Regions from separate parts of the Streptomyces sp. CA-135486 genome, predicted to be linked through region 2. Evidence: predicted binding sites of a transcription regulator. Region 2 holds the regulator's gene; the other holds the start of a gene.

Region 1 (7,828 bases), 1.0 Mb from region 2:
CGGTCATGGGCGTGGTCGAGGACGACACGTACCAGATCGTGCTGGGGCCGGGCACGGTCGCCCGGGTCACGCCGGAGTTCGAGGCGCTGCTGAGGGCGGCTCCCGGGCCGACCGGGGACCTGACCGCGCAGGGCGCCGCCATCAAGGCCGCCCAGAAGGCCCGGAACGCAACGCCGTTCAAGCTCTTCCTGCGCCGCATCGCGAATATCTTCGTACCGCTGATCCCTGCCCTCATCGGCTGCGGCATCATCGCCGGACTGAACGGCCTGCTCACCAACCTCGGCTGGCTGCCGTCCGTGGTCCCCGCGCTCGCCGCGATCGCGTCCGGCTTCATGTCGCTGATCGCCGTCTTCGTCGGCTACAACACCGCGAAGGAGTTCGGGGGTACGCCGATTCTGGGCGGCGCGGTCGCCGCGATCATCGTGTACGCGGGGGTCGCGAAGGTGACGGCCTTCGGCGTGACCCTCTCCCCCGGCCAGGGCGGCGTACTGGGCGCGCTGGGCGCCGCGGCTCTCGCCGTGTACGTCGAGAAGTGGTGCCGCCCCCGGGTCCCGGAGTCCCTCGACGTGCTGGTGACCCCGGCTCTCACCGTGCTGGTCTCCGGCCTGGTCACCCTCTTCGGCCTGATGGTCGTGGCCGGCGAGGTCTCCACCGCGATCGGCGACTTCGCCAACTGGCTGCTCGCCCACGGTGGCGCGGGTGCGGGCTTCGTACTCGGTGGCCTCTTCCTCCCGCTGGTGATGCTCGGCCTGCACCAGGCGCTGATCCCCATCCACACCACGCTGATCGAACAGCAGGGCCACACGGTCCTGCTCCCGATCCTCGCGATGGCGGGCGCGGGCCAGGTCGGGGCGGCGACCGCGGTCTACTTCCGTCTCCCCCGCAACACCGCGATCCGCGCCACCATCAGATCCGCCCTCCCGACAGGCCTCCTGGGCGTCGGCGAACCCCTGATTTACGGCGTCTCGCTCCCCCTGGGCCGCCCCTTCGTCACGGCCTGCGTCGGCGGCGCGTTCGGCGGCGGCTTCGTCGGCATGTTCAACATGCTAGGCGACACGGTGGGTTCAACGGCGATCGGGCCATCGGGATGGGCGCTGTTCCCGCTGCTCGACGGCAACAGGGGCCTGGGCGGGACGGTCGCGATCTACGCGGGCGGCCTGCTGACGGGCTATCTGGTGGGCTTCTTCGCCACGTACTTCTTCGGCTTCAGCAGGCAGCTGCTGGCGGACTTCAACGTGGCCCCGGAGCACGAGGCGACGCCTTCCGCGGACCCCGCGAAGGCACCGGCCACAACCCGCGTGTGACGCGTACGCCTGACAGCGCTGAGCGGCACGCACGGCATCCGGCTGAGCGGCTGGGTCGCGGAGGCGGCAGCTCTGCTTCCAGGCGAAGGGCACAAAGACCCGTTGGCCTTCATCGCGCGGGGCACTCCGCAGAGCGCGGTCCGTCCCCGCTCACGTACTCGACACGCAGTTTCTCGCTCTCCTCCACGACGAACATCGTGCCCTGGGTGGGACTCCAGCCCCGGGAGACCAGAAAGATCCGGTCGCCCGACACATGGAAGAGCCGCAGCCCTGCATAGCGGTAGCGGAAGGCACTCGCCTTGCCCGCGATGGTGAAGCGACAGCTGCTGCGGCCGTGGATGAGCAGATCGTCCTTGCTGAACACGGCGACGGCCGGCATCCCGGTATCGACGGTCCGCGCGGTCAGGGCCGCGCGGCCCCGGCCGACGATCCCCGCGTAGGAGGACACCGCCCAGAACAGCGCGAGTACGGCGACCAGCAGGCAGAGGGCCCACATGCGCAGATCCCGGCTTTCGCGCGTGCGGGCATAGCCGGTGAGCAGGAACCCGGCGATCGTCGTGAGCGGCACCAGCAGATCGAAGAGCGCGGGGTGGAGGGGGATCAGCGGGAGCAGAAGCAGCGGCGGCGCCCAGGCGTGACGCAGTACGCGCAGCGGTGTCGCCGCCGCGCCGGGGTCGCGCTGCACTCGGCGGTGCGCGGCGAGGGCGGCGAACGCGGCGGCGGCGCCGAGCAGCACCGGGAGATAGAGGGCGTCGACGCTGCGGAGCAGATAGTCGCGGGTGGAGAAGTGGAACACGGTGTCGCGGAGCCCGAGGGCTTTGGCTTCGGCGTCGGTGCTGGACCAGCCGAAGTAGAAGAGCACGGCGGTGAAGAGGGAAATGAGCGAGCCGACGGTCCCGATGAACTCGGTGAGGCCGGCGCCTCTGGGTGGTTCGGGCGCAGTCGCGGCGCCGCCGTCCGGCTCGGGTTCCGGTTCCGGGTCCGGGTCGCCGCCGGGGTCCGGTCCCGGGTCCGGGTCGCCGGGGTCCGGGTCCGGTCCCGGGTCCGGGTCGCCGGGGTCCGGGTCCGGTCCCGGGTCCGGGGCGGGATCGGCGTCAGGGCCTGTTGGACTGCCGGCGGCAGGCGGTGCCGGGTCCGGGGCGGTCACGACACCGAGACGGAGGAAGGCGAAGGGGAGTCCGTGGTCGGGGAGTCCGGGTCCGGGGATTCCCCGCCCGAACCCGGGTTCGCCGACCCGTCAATTCTGATCGCGCCACGTTTGGTCATTGAGCCGCCCCCCTCGAAATGGAGGGTCAGATCCACCAGCCCGGCTCCCGTGAAGGACTCCGGTAGCTCGAAGGCGACCGTGGCGCCCTCGCAACATTGCTTGTGGCGCGGTTCCAGCGTCAGCACTTCGCCCCCCTCAACCTCGAGATCCACGTTCATGACCTCGCTCGGCCAGGTGCCCTCCACCCGGAACCCCCAGTACGGCGGCTTCAACACGACCTCGGGCCCGGGGACCACCGCGGTGATACGCTGCGGGCATGCGGTGGTGTCACCCGAACTCCGGTGCAGCGTGACCTTCCCCTGCGGGTACTGACGATGCCAGTTCACCACCTGCTTCAGCATCCGGTACGCCGCCGTCTCGCGGCAGCCGCCGTGTGTGAACCCGGGCCCGTGCAACGAGTCGTACAGCCGCACCGCCTCATTCCACTGCGAGGTGTCACCCTTCGCCGCCAAACAGGCCAGCGTCAGCGCATGAACGAGCTTCCACGACTTGCTCCCGGTGCTGTGCTGCCTGACGGCATCGCGAGCGTCGGAACACTTGAACACCCACAACTGGTCGTAGATGTCCTCCGGGTCGATCCCGACGTTCGTATTGGGCGAGTCGGGCCCCGGCGGTAACCACGCGAACTCGGCGTCCCTGTCGTTGCCGCCGTTCCCGCCACCGTTCCCGCCACCGCCGTTCCCCGAGCCGCCGGACCCCTCGTCGTCGGAGGGATGCCACGTGGGCCCCCCGGAGTCCGGGCCCGAGCTCCACTCACCGCCGTCCGCACCCGCGCTTCCCCGCGGCGGCGCGCTCTCCCCGTCGCCTCCGCCACCGCAGCCCGTCAGTACCAAGGCCGCGGCGAGCACCCCCGACACCAGCACTCCGCAGCGCCTGCCCAGCCCAGTTCGACCAGCCATGGGACCCCCCGTACATGCCCGATGGCTACTCATCATGACCAGGCGGGCCCGCCGCGAGAAAGATGGCGCACAGGCCTCGTCCGAGAAAATTCCCCACCATTGTGCGCGGCAGTTTCCCGCGCAACCCCAGCCTCTCCGGCAGCACGCCAAACGGGCTGATGGGCCATGCTCACTGTCGCTGCACATCCCGAACTGCCGCACAGAGGAGTTGATCGATGGCGAATGAGGAAGCCGAGAACGAACCCGGGGCCGTCGAACTGCCGGACCCGTCGGGGCCCGGCGCCGATCCCCGCGTGGCGCTGGGCGAGGAGCCCGTCCGCCGCGTCGCCGCGGTATCCCCGGCACGGGCTCCAGGTCGTTCCCACGGGGAAGCGTCGCACTCGCCGGGTGTCGTGGACACTGCGGACCCGCAGTCGGAGGGGTGAGACCGTGGGCCTGACCATCCGCAACCAGTATTCGGCGCGCGTATACGTCGCGATCAGGTTCTACGACAACTCCTGCCCCCACAACACGGGGCCGCACCTCATGGGGTGGTGGGGCATGGACCCGGGCAGGAGTGCGCTGGTCTACGCGAACGATGTGAACCAGTACAGCCCCATGTGGTTCTACTTCGCCGAGGCCGCGAACAGCCCGGTCTGGGCCGGACCGCATGTCGTCCAGATTCCGAACCAGGCATTCAACCGGTGCGAGAAACCAGGGGTGTCCGGCGGGTACGCACGAGGCTTCCGCGAACTCTATGTCGGCGACAATGAGGACTTCACCCTCACCCTCACGGGGTAGCCGCGGCTGAGCGTTGCAGCAGCACCTGACGCGACGCCGGCCAGGTGCTGCCGTCGGCCGCACCGGCATCGTCCCCGTCCGCGACTCCAAGAACCCCCACGGTCCGAAGCTCGTGTTCCGGGCCTCGTCCTGGTCCGATTCACGCTCCCCGACCCGGTCAACATCACCCTCGGCACCGAAAGGCTCAAGGACTTCGCCCACTGAGCCCCGGGAACGCCCGAGGGCGGCACCCCCTGGGAGTAGGGGTGCCGCCCTCGGTACGTAACCGGGCTACCGAGCCGAAGAGGCTCAGAAGTCCATGTCACCGCCCGGCATGCCGCCCGGAGCGGCCGCAGAGGCCTTCTCCGGCTTGTCGGCGATGACGGCCTCGGTGGTCAGGAACAGCGCCGCGATGGAGGCCGCGTTCTGCAGGGCAGAGCGGGTCACCTTCGCGGGGTCGATGATGCCCTCGGCGATCATGTCGACGTACTCACCGGTCGCGGCGTTGAGGCCGTGACCCACGGTCAGGTTGCGCACCTTCTCCACAACGACGCCGCCCTCAAGGCCGGCGTTGACCGCGATCTGCTTCAGCGGGGCCTCCAGGGCCAGCTTCACAGCGGCGGCACCCGTGGCCTCGTCACCCTCGAGCTCAAGCTTCTCGAAGACGGCGGACGCCTGGATGAGCGCGACGCCACCACCGGCGACGATGCCCTCCTCGACGGCGGCCTTGGCGTTGCGCACCGCGTCCTCGATGCGGTGCTTGCGCTCCTTGAGCTCGACCTCGGTCGCGGCGCCGGCCTTGATGACGGCCACGCCGCCGGCCAGCTTCGCGAGGCGCTCCTGGAGCTTCTCGCGGTCGTAGTCCGAGTCGGAGTTCTCGATCTCGGCACGGATCTGGTTGACGCGACCGGCAACCTGGTCGCTCTCGCCCGCGCCGTCGACGATCGTGGTCTCGTCCTTGGTGATGACGACCTTGCGGGCGCGGCCCAGCAGGTCCAGGCCGGCGTTCTCGAGCTTGAGGCCGACCTCCTCGGAGATGACCGTGCCGCCGGTGAGGATGGCGATGTCGTTCAGCATCGCCTTGCGGCGGTCGCCGAAGCCCGGGGCCTTGACGGCGACGGACTTGAAGGTGCCGCGGATCTTGTTGACGACCAGGGTCGACAGGGCCTCGCCCTCGACGTCCTCGGCGATGATCAGCAGCGGCTTGCCGGACTGCATGACCTTCTCGAGGAGCGGCAGCAGGTCCTTGACCGAGCTGATCTTCGAGTTGACGATCAGGATGTACGGGTCGTCGAGCGACGCCTCCATACGCTCCATGTCGGTGGCGAAGTACGCCGAGATGTAGCCCTTGTCGAAGCGCATACCCTCGGTGAGCTCCAGCTCCAGACCGAAGGTCTGGGACTCCTCGACGGTGATGACGCCTTCCTTGCCGACCTTGTCCATGGCCTCGGCGATGAGCTCACCGATCTGGGTGTCGGCAGCGGAGATGGAGGCGGTCGAAGCGATCTGCTCCTTGGTCTCCACGTCCTTGGCCTGCTCGAGCAGGGCACCGGAGACGGCCTCGACGGCCTTCTCGATGCCACGCTTGAGGGCCATCGGGTTGGCGCCGGCGGCTACGTTGCGCAGGCCCTCGCGTACGAGCGCCTGAGCGAGAACGGTCGCGGTGGTCGTACCGTCGCCGGCGACGTCGTCCGTCTTCTTGGCGACTTCCTTGACCAGCTCGGCGCCGATCTTCTCGTACGGGTCCTCGAGCTCGATCTCCTTGGCGATGGAAACACCATCGTTGGTGATCGTGGGGGCGCCCCACTTCTTCTCGAGGACGACGTTACGGCCCTTGGGGCCAAGGGTGACCTTGACGGCGTCGGCGAGCTGGTTCATCCCGCGCTCGAGACCGCGCCGTGCCTCCTCGTCGAACGCGATGATCTTGGCCATGTGAAGTGGTCCTCCCGGACTGGGGTGGATTCTCCGGACCGCGCCTGGCGCCCGCGACGGACGGCCTGCAGGCCTTGTGGTTCCTTGCCCCACCCGGCTTGCGGACCTCACCGACCCGGTCCTCGTTGTCACTCTCACTGTCAGAGTGCTAACGCCAATGATTAGCACTCGACCCATGAGAGTGCAAGCGCCCGAAGGGCTCCGTGAGGGGTGGTGGTCGGGCGACGGGTGGGCGCAAGCGCCCGAAGGGCTCCGTGCGGGGCGCGGGGCGGGCGCAGGCGCGTGGACGCGCACGAGGGGCCCGCATCCCTCGCGGGATGCGGGCCCCTCGGCGTGAGCGTGAGTGCGTCGGTGGTCGATCGCGCCGAGATCAGACGGCGAGCTTGACCATGTCCGCCTGCGGCCCCTTCTGGCCCTGCGAGATCTCGAATTCAACTCGCTGACCCTCTTCAAGGGTGCGGTAGCCGTCCATCTGGATCGCACTGTAGTGGACGAAAACATCCGCACCACCGTCGACCGCGATGAAGCCGTACCCCTTCTCCGCGTTGAACCACTTGACGGTGCCCTGAGCCATGCCTAACTCCCCTATTACTGGCCCTTGCGCAGGACCGCACTTCGCGGACCCGGGTCAGACCTCACCCCGACAGGAGGGGTGTGCGCCGGAACGCGTCGACCGCGGCTGAATGTATCTGCCCAACTGCCCTCTGCAACAGGTCAATCGGACGAGAATTCCGAGCGCGCGCGAACGGAAAATTGACCTGAATTCAAGAAATTACGGGGCAAGTCGGGCCCGGCAAATCACACCTAAGAGAGGCAATTCGATCGACCATATTGGCTGCTTCTTGTCAGGCTCGGGCGCATTCTCATATGCGGCCGGCACACGCAGCGGAGGGGGGCTTCCCCAACTGTACCGCGCTCAACCATACAGAATTGCCCCCTCCGCTTCTCTTGCGGAGAGGGCAATACGCGTAACTCTGTGTGCCGTCCGACACGGCGTCTGACGATCAGCCTCCGGCGACGGCGGGGATGATCGAAACTCCCGCCCCGTCCGGCGTCGCCGTCTCGAGTCCCTGCTCGAAACGCACGTCGTCGTCATTCACGTACACGTTCACGAAGCGGCGCAGCTTGCCCTGGTCGTCGAGGACCCGGGCGGCGATGCCGGCGTGGTTCTTCTCCAGGTCGGCGATCACCTCGGAGAGGGTCGCGCCCTGGGCCGAGACCTCGGCCTGACCGCCCGTGTAGGTACGGAGAATGGTGGGGATGCGGACGTTGACACTCATGGTGCGTGCCTTTCTCGGGAGTCGGATCAGCCGGCCAGGCCGGCGTCGCGGAACGCGTCCAGGCTCGGGCGAATCGTCGCGGTCGGGCCGGTCGTCGGCGCCACCGCGTCCAGGGTCTTGAGGCCGTCGCCGGTGTTGAGGACGACCGTGGTGAGCGCCGGGTCGAGCACGCCCGCCTCGATCAGCTTCCGCGTCACGCCCACGGTCACGCCACCCGCGGTCTCCGCGAAGATGCCCTCCGTGCGAGCGAGCAGCTTGATCGCGTCGACGATCTGCTCGTCGTTGACGTCCTCGACCGCGCCGCCCGTGCGGCGGGCGATGTCCAGGACGTACGGGCCGTCGGCCGGGTTGCCGATCGCCAGCGACTTGGCGATGGTGTTCGGCTTC
Region 2 (7,828 bases):
CCTGCTTGTGCAGCGCATTGGCGCCGGACTCGGGGCAGACCAGGAACGCGGTCCCGAGCTGCCCGGCGACCGCGCCCGCGGCGAGCGCGCCGGCGATCTGACCGCCGCGCATCAGGCCGCCCGCGGCGATGATCGGCAGCTGTACGGTCTCGCGGACCAGCGCGATGAGCGAGAGCAGCCCGATCCCGGCGCCGTCGAACGCGGGGTCGTCCCGGTGCGTGCCCTGGTGCCCGCCCGCCTCGATGCCCTGCACACACACGGCGTCGGCACCGGCCCACTGGGCGGCCTGCGCCTCGTCGGGCGAGGTGACGGTCACGACGGTGAAGGTGCCGGCCTTGGCGAAGGAGTCGAGCACGTCACGGGTCGGGCAGCCGAAGGTGAAGGAGACGACGGGAACGGGGTCGTCGAGGAGGATGGCGAGCTTGGCCTCGTACCCGTCGTCGCGCCCGGAGTCGGGGTCGCCCAGGGGCGTCTCGTACCAGGCCGCCTCACCGGCGAGCTGATGCCGGTAGACCTCGACGGCGGCGGGGTCGGCCGTGCCCGGCTGCGGCATGAAGAGATTCACGCCGAAGGGCTGCGAGGTGAGCCCGCGGACCTGTTTGACGTCCTGGTACATGCCGTCCGCGGTCTTGTACCCGGCAGCGAGAAACCCGAGCCCACCGGCTTCGGACACGGCGGCGGCCAAGGGGGGACAGGATGCGCCGCCCGCCATGGGGGCCTGCACGATCGGGTGCCGGCAGAGATCGGTCAGTGCGGAGGACATGCAGGCATGGTGCCACGTCACCGGCGCGGCACCGAATCGGGTGTTCGGTGCCCGAAAGAGGGCGTGGGCGGGGCTGTGCGGGCCCCCGCTGCGGCGCCGCGGCCGAGCTCTGGGGTGCGATTTCCCCCACCCGGCCATTTCCCGAAACCGGGGGGCATGCCCCCGAGCCCCGTCCGCCGTCGGCTGCGCGACCGCGCAAGGTCTGCGGTACCCACGCGGGGCGGACCCGCCGACAGGCGCGCGCAGCTCACGCGCCCCCGCCGGCCCAGACCCTACCGACCGTTGAACGCGTCCTTCAGGCGGGAGAACAGACCCTGCTGGCCCGGCTGGAACTGGCCCAGTGGCCGTTCCTCGCCCCGCAGCTTCGCCAGATCCCGCAGCAGCCTCTCCTGGTCCGCGTCCAGCTTCGACGGCGTCATCACCTCGACGTGCACGATCAGGTCGCCGCGCCCCCCGCCCCGCAGGTGCGTGATCCCGCGCCCGTGCAGCGGGATCGACTGGCCCGACTGCGTGCCCGGGCGGATGTCGACCTCTTCCATCCCGTCCAGCGTCTCCAGCGGGCACTTCGTGCCCAGCGCCGCCGCCGTCATCGGGATCGTCACCGTGCAGTGCAGATCGTCGCCGCGCCGCTGGAAGACCGGGTGCGGCAGCTCGTGGATCTCCACGTACAGATCACCCGCGGGGCCGCCGCCCGGCCCGACCTCGCCCTCGCCGGCGAGCTGGATGCGCGTCCCGTTGTCGACACCGGCCGGGATCTTGACCGTAAGAGTCCGGCGGGACCGTACACGCCCGTCGCCCGCGCACTCGGGGCACGGCGTCGGCACGACCGTGCCGAAGCCCTGGCACTGCGGGCACGGCCGCGAGGTCATGACCTGCCCCAGGAAGGACCGCGTCACCTGCGAGACCTCACCACGGCCACGGCACATGTCACACGTCTGCGCCGAGGTGCCCGGCGCGGCGCCCTCGCCGGAGCACGTGGTGCACACGACGGCCGTGTCGACCTGGATGTCCTTCGTCGTGCCGAAGGCCGCCTCGTTGAGGTCGATCTCCAGGCGGATCATGGCGTCCTGGCCTCGCCGCGTGCGCGACCTCGGTCCCCGCTGCGACGCCGTCCCGAAGAACGCGTCCATGATGTCCGAGAAGTTTCCGAAGCCACCGGCTCCGAAGCCGCCCGCGCCACCGCCGCCCGCCTGCGACAGCGGGTCCCCGCCGAGGTCGTAGACCTGCTTCTTCTGCGGGTCCGACAGCACCTCGTACGCGGCGTTGATCTCCTTGAAGCGCTCCTGCGTCTTCGGGTCCGGATTCACATCCGGGTGGAGTTCACGGGCAAGCCGGCGGAAGGCCTTCTTGATCTCGTCCTGGGACGCGTCGCGGCGTACGCCGAGTACGGCGTAGTAGTCCGTGGCCACTTACGACTCCGCCAGGATCTGTCCGACGTAACGTGCCACTGCGCGTACCGCTCCCATCGTTCCGGGGTAGTCCATGCGGGTCGGTCCGACCACGCCGAGTTTGGCAACTGCCTCGTCGCCCGAACCGTAGCCCACCGCGACGACGGACGTGGAGTTGAGGCCCTCATGGGCGTTCTCATGACCGATCCGTACGGTCATGCCCATGCCGCCCGATTCCTTCGCCTCACCGAGCAGTTTGAGGAGCACCACATGCTCCTCGAGCGCCTCCAGCACCGGCCTGATGGTCAGCGGGAAGTCGTGCCCGAAGCGGGTCAGATTGGCGGTGCCGCCGATCATCAGCCGCTCCTCGGTCTCCTCGACCAGGGTCTCGAGCAGGGTCGAGAGCACCGTGGAGACGGTCCCGCGGTCCTCCGAATCGAAGGACTCGGGAAGGTCCTGCACCAGCTGCGGCACATCCGCGAAGCGGCGCCCGACGACCCGGCTGTTGAGCCGGGCCCGCAGGTCCGCGAGCGAGCTGTCGCCGAACGGCGCGGGGCAGTCGATCATGCGCTGCTCGACCCGCCCGGTGTCCGTGATCAGCACGAGCATCAGCCGGGCCGGCGCGAGGGAGAGGAGCTCCACATGCCGGACGGTGGACCGGGTCAGCGAGGGGTACTGGACGATGGCGACCTGCCGGGTCAGCTGCGCCAGCAGCCGTACCGTACGGCCGACCACGTCGTCGAGATCGACGGCTCCGTCCAGGAAGCTGTGGATGGCGCGCCGCTCGGGCGACGACAGCGGCTTGACGCCGGCCAGCTTGTCGACGAAGAGCCGGTAACCCTTGTCCGTGGGGATACGGCCGGCGCTGGTGTGGGGCTGGGCGATGTAGCCCTCGTCCTCCAGCACGGCCATGTCGTTGCGGACGGTCGCCGGCGAGACGCCGAGCTTGTGACGCTCGGTGAGCGCCTTGGAGCCGACGGGCTCCTCGGTGCCGACATAGTCCTGGACGATGGCGCGCAGCACCTCGAGTCTGCGTTCGCTGAGCATCGCGCACACCTCCAGCTGTGGTTCCTCGGTGGTGCCTGGCACTCGCTGCGTACGAGTGCCAGCATTTTCCCCGTGCCAGTGTACGGCGGTGAGGTACACCCCTAGCAAGGGCCGCCAGCCAGGACAGCCGACCACGCTACCGCGCGCTGTGCCGGTCGCTGCCAGTAGCGTCGCGGTATGGACGTCAGTTGGGAAGACTTCGGCTGGGAGCGGTTGGCCGACGGGGTGGGGCGTCGACGGCTGCCGGTCTGGGACGCGACCACCGGATTGATCGCCGGTGAGGACCGTGTCCTCATGTACGACACGGGCTCCACACTGCGTGAGGGCGCCGAGCTGCGCACTCAGGCACAGGCGCTGCTGCCCGGCCGCCGCGTGACGCATATCGCACTGAGTCACCCCCACTTCGACCATGTGCTGGGGACGGCGGCGTTCTCGGGGGCCGAGGTGTACGGCGCGGTGGGCATCGCGGATCTGATGCGGCGGGACCGGGACGCGATCCGGGGCTCGGCGGTACGCCACGGGGTCTTGGCCGCCGATGCGGCGGAGGCGGTCGACGTGCTGGTGGTGCCGCAGCATCTGGTGTGCGGCGAGTGGACGCTGGAGCTGGGCGGCCGCCAGGTGCTGCTGGCGAACGTGGGCCCCGGTCATTCGGGCCACGACCTCGCGGTGCTGGTGCCGGGGGACCCGGAGGTGGTGTTCTGCGGCGACCTGGTGGAGGAGTCCGGCGAGCCGCAGGCGGGCCCGGACGCCATCCCGTCCCGCTGGCCGGCGGCGCTGGACCGGCTGCTGTCACTGGGCGGCGAGGACGCGGTGTATGTGCCGGGGCACGGGGCGGTCGTGGACGCGGCGTTCGTACGCGCGCAGCGAGACATGCTGGCGGCGCGCTTCGGGGTGTCGTAGCGTCGCCGAATGCGCAGCTACAGCCCGGATCTGACCCCGCCTTGGAAGAAGTCGCGGCCCGCACCGGAGGTGCCGGCCGAGCCCGATCTGGTCGTGGAGGAGGTCGGGACGGGCTTCTGCGGTGCGGTGATCCGCTGTGAGGCGGGGACGGTGACGCTGGAGGACCGCTTCGGCAAGCACCGGGTCTTCCCGCTGGAGCCGCGGGGCTTCCTCCTGGAGGGGAAGGTGGTCACCCTCGTCCGCCCCTCGGCTGCGGGCCCGGCCCGCCCGGCCCGTACGGCCTCGGGATCGATAGCGGTCCCGGGGGCGCGCGCCCGTGTCGCCCGTGCGGGCCGCATCTACGTGGAGGGCCGCCACGACGCGGAACTCGTGGAACGCGTCTGGGGCGACGACCTGCGCATCGAGGGCGTCGTCGTCGAGTACCTGGAGGGCATCGACGACCTCCCGTCGATCGTCGCCGACTTCGCCCCCGGCCCGGACGCACGCCTCGGCGTCCTGGTGGACCATCTGGTCCCCGGCTCGAAGGAGTCCCGCATCGCGGACCGGGTCACGGGCGCGGACGTGCTGGTGGTGGGCCATCCCTACATCGACGTGTGGGAGGCGGTGAAGCCCTCCTCGGTGGGCATCCCGGCGTGGCCGTCGATCCCGCACGGCCAGGACTGGAAGACGGGCGTCTGCCGCGCACTGGGCTGGCGGGAGAACACGGGGGCGGCGTGGCAGCGGATTCTCTCCGGGGTGCGGTCCTACAGGGACCTGGAACCGGAGCTGCTGGGGCGGGTGGAGGAGCTGATCGATTTCGTGACGGCGCCGTAGGAATGTCCCGCCCCTCCGGCGACTGAGGAGCGGGGCTCGGGGCGGAGCCCCCACTCGGGAAGGCCCGGCAGGGCTCCGCCCCGTCAGTCCACCAGGTCCCGCACCACCGCATCCGCCAGCAACCGCCCCCGCAACGTCAGCACCGCACTCCCCGCCTCGTACGCCCCCGACTCCAGCAGGCCGTCCCCCAGCGCGCGCCCCGCCGCCGCGAGGCCCGCGGGCCGGAGCAGCGACAGTGGCACGCCCTCGCGCAGGCGCAGTTCCAGCAGGACGCGCTCCACCCGGCGGTCCTGCGGCGAGAGCACCTCGCGGCCCGCCCCCGGCGACCGCCCCTCCGCCAGCGCCGCCGCATACGCGCCCGGGTGCTTCACGTTCCACCAGCGCACGCCGCCCACATGGCTGTGCGCCCCGGGTCCCGCGCCCCACCAGTCCGCGCCGCGCCAGTACAGCTCGTTGTGCAGGCACCGGCCCGCCCGGGAGGTCGACCAGTTGGAGACCTCGTACCAGTCGAAACCGGCGCGCGACAGCACGTCGTCGGCGATCAGATACCGGTCCGCGTGGACGTCGTCGTCCGTCATCGGGACCTCACCGCGCCGGATCCGCCGCGCCAGCTGCGTGCCCTCCTCCACGATCAGCGCGTACGCCGAGATGTGGTCGGGACCCGCGCCCACCGCCGCGGCGAGCGACGCGCGCCAGTCGTCGTCGGACTCCCCCGGCGTGCCGTAGATCAGGTCGAGGTTCACATGGCCGAAGCCCGCCGCCCGCGCCTCCGCCACGCATGCCTCGGGCCGCCCCGGCGTATGTGTACGGTCCAGCACCTTCAGCACATGCTGCCGCGCGCTCTGCATGCCGAAGGAGATCCGGTTGAAGCCGCCCTCGCGCAGCTCCGCCAGATACTCGGGGTTCACCGACTCCGGATTCGCCTCGGTGGTGATCTCCGCGTCGTCCGCGAGCCCGAACTCCTCCCGTACGGCATCCAGCATCCGTACGAGATCGGCGGCGGCGAGCAGCGTCGGCGTACCGCCCCCGACGAACACGGTCCGGACCTGTCGCGGGTCGTCGCCGAGCACCTTCCGGGCCAGCCGCACCTCGTCGGTGAGCGTCGCGGCGTAGTTGTCGCGGGAGGCCAGCACGCCGCCCGAGCCGCGCAGCTCGGTCGCCGTGTAGGTGTTGAAGTCGCAGTAGCCGCAGCGGGTCGCGCAGTACGGCACATGCAGATAGAAGGCGAGCGGCCGGTCTCCGGCGCCCTCGAGCGCGGACGCGGGCAGCGTCCCGTTCTCGGGCATCGGCTCACCATCGGGCAGTACGGAAGGCATGCCCCCCATTGTCCGTCACCCAGGACGTGGCCCGGCACGTCGCCTGTGGGCACCCAGGACGTGGCACGGCACGGCTACTGCGCCCGCAGCACCAGCAGCGCGAGATCGTCTCCCGGCGGCGTCTCCGCGAACTCGTGCACCGCCTGCCTGATCCGCTCGGCCACCCCCTGCGCGGTCAGCCCCACGCAGCTCGCCAGCACCCGCGCGAGCCCGTCCCCGTCGTCGAACATCCGCGCCCCCGAGCGCCGCTCCGTCACCCCGTCCGTGACGCAGAGCAGCGTGTCGCCAGGTTCCAGGTCGAAGGTCTGGCTCTGGTAGGCCACGTCCTCGACGACCCCGAGCAGCACCTGCGGCTCAGCCGCCGTGAGCACCCGGCCGTCGGGCCTCAGCAGCAGCGGCAGGGGATGGCCCGCGCTCGCGACTGTGCACCGCACGCCGCCCTGCGCAAAGGGCACCAGCTCGCCGTAGAGGACGGAGAGGAACCGCGCCTGCGGCCCCTCCGGCAGCCCCTGCCCGCCCGCGGCAGCCACCATCAGCGCGGCTGCCTCGGCCGCCTCCATCGCATCGTCGAGGAGGAGTCCGTTCAGCCGGTCGAGCACCGCGCCGACCTGGTATCCCTCGCGAGCGAGCAGCCGCAGCCAGGGCCGGGCGAGCCCGGTCACGACGGCGGCCTCGGGCCCGCTGCCCTGGACGTCGCCGAGCATGAAGCACCAGCGGCCGCCCGAGCCCGCCGGGAAGATGTCGTAGAAGTCGCCGCCCGCGACTCCGTCGTCGCTCGGCTCGTACACGAGGAACTGGTCGACGCCGGGGATCTCCCCGACCTTGCCCGGCAGCAGCCCGCGCTGCAGGATCCTGCTGATGGTGGCCTGCCGGGTGTACTGGCGGGCCGCGCCGATCGCCAGAGCCACCCGCCGGGCGAAGTCCTCGATCAGCGCGGTCACTTCATCGGGCACGCGCCCCGGCCCGTGCCGGGCGACGACCAGTGTGCCGAGCCCGCGCCCGCCCGCGACGAGTCGGTAGGCCAGCGCCGTCCCCTCCTCTTCGCCGGGTTCGCCCTCGGTCGGCCAGGGGATCGACACCGGCCCGTTGCGCGGTGTTTCGGGCAGCCGTGGCGGCTCCTTGCCGAGGACCTCGCGCAGCTTCTCGATCCGGGACTCGTCGCCGTGCCAGACGCGGGCGAGCCGTTGCGCGGCCCCCGACGGGCCGCCCGTGCCCCACCCCGCGCGCCCGGCCTCGCCCTCCAGCCAGATCGCGCACCAGTCGGCGAGCCGCGGCACCAGCAACTGCCCCGCCAGCGCGGCGACCATGTCCTCGTCGAGTTGCCCGGCGAGCAGGTCGGACGCTTCGGCGAGGAAGGAGAGCGCGCCGCGGCTGAGCCAGTCCTGGTCCTCGCGGACGGCGCGGCGCGGCGCGGGCGCGAGGATCTCGGCGGCGCGCAGTCCGCGTTGCATTGCCGGTTCGGCGCCGGGCAGCGGGCAGGTGTCCCAGCCGTCGACGGGCAGCCGGGCCCAGACGGTCTTGAGGGCCGTGAGGTAGGTGATGCCCCAGCGCTCCGCGAGGGCGCCGACGAGATGGAGGCCGCGCCCGTACTCAGGGGTGCC

The links. Region 2 encodes HrcA, which represses chaperone genes, less so after heat shock. Its sites were predicted from a motif close to TTNGCACTCNGNNNNNCNGAGTGCNAA; they were not measured.
Region 1: a site for HrcA is predicted at 6,287-6,313, ahead of groL (chaperonin GroEL). Genes of this name have one in related genera too.

The regions. Positions count from the first base shown of each region.
Region 1 covers NZ_JBNJMM010000001.1:322,376-330,203, reverse strand. Annotated here, with positions in the region: gene ACQEVG_RS01625 (PTS transporter subunit EIIC) at 1-1,304, shown strand, start outside; gene ACQEVG_RS01620 (hypothetical protein) at 1,414-2,451, opposite strand; gene ACQEVG_RS01615 (hypothetical protein) at 2,448-3,470, opposite strand; gene ACQEVG_RS01610 (hypothetical protein) at 3,686-3,895, shown strand; gene ACQEVG_RS01605 (DUF1036 domain-containing protein) at 3,900-4,250, shown strand; gene ACQEVG_RS01600 (DUF397 domain-containing protein) at 4,264-4,515, shown strand; gene groL (chaperonin GroEL) at 4,539-6,161, opposite strand; gene ACQEVG_RS01590 (cold-shock protein) at 6,532-6,735, opposite strand; gene ACQEVG_RS01585 (MoaD/ThiS family protein) at 7,166-7,441, opposite strand; gene thrC (threonine synthase) at 7,468-7,828, opposite strand, start outside.
Region 2 covers NZ_JBNJMM010000001.1:1,335,992-1,343,819, reverse strand. Annotated here, with positions in the region: gene ACQEVG_RS05975 (nitronate monooxygenase) at 1-763, opposite strand, end outside; gene dnaJ (molecular chaperone DnaJ) at 1,036-2,172, opposite strand; gene hrcA (heat-inducible transcriptional repressor HrcA) at 2,173-3,198, opposite strand; gene ACQEVG_RS05960 (MBL fold metallo-hydrolase) at 3,376-4,098, shown strand; gene ACQEVG_RS05955 (DUF3097 domain-containing protein) at 4,108-4,911, shown strand; gene hemW (radical SAM family heme chaperone HemW) at 4,995-6,227, opposite strand; gene ACQEVG_RS05945 (SpoIIE family protein phosphatase) at 6,302-7,828, opposite strand, start outside.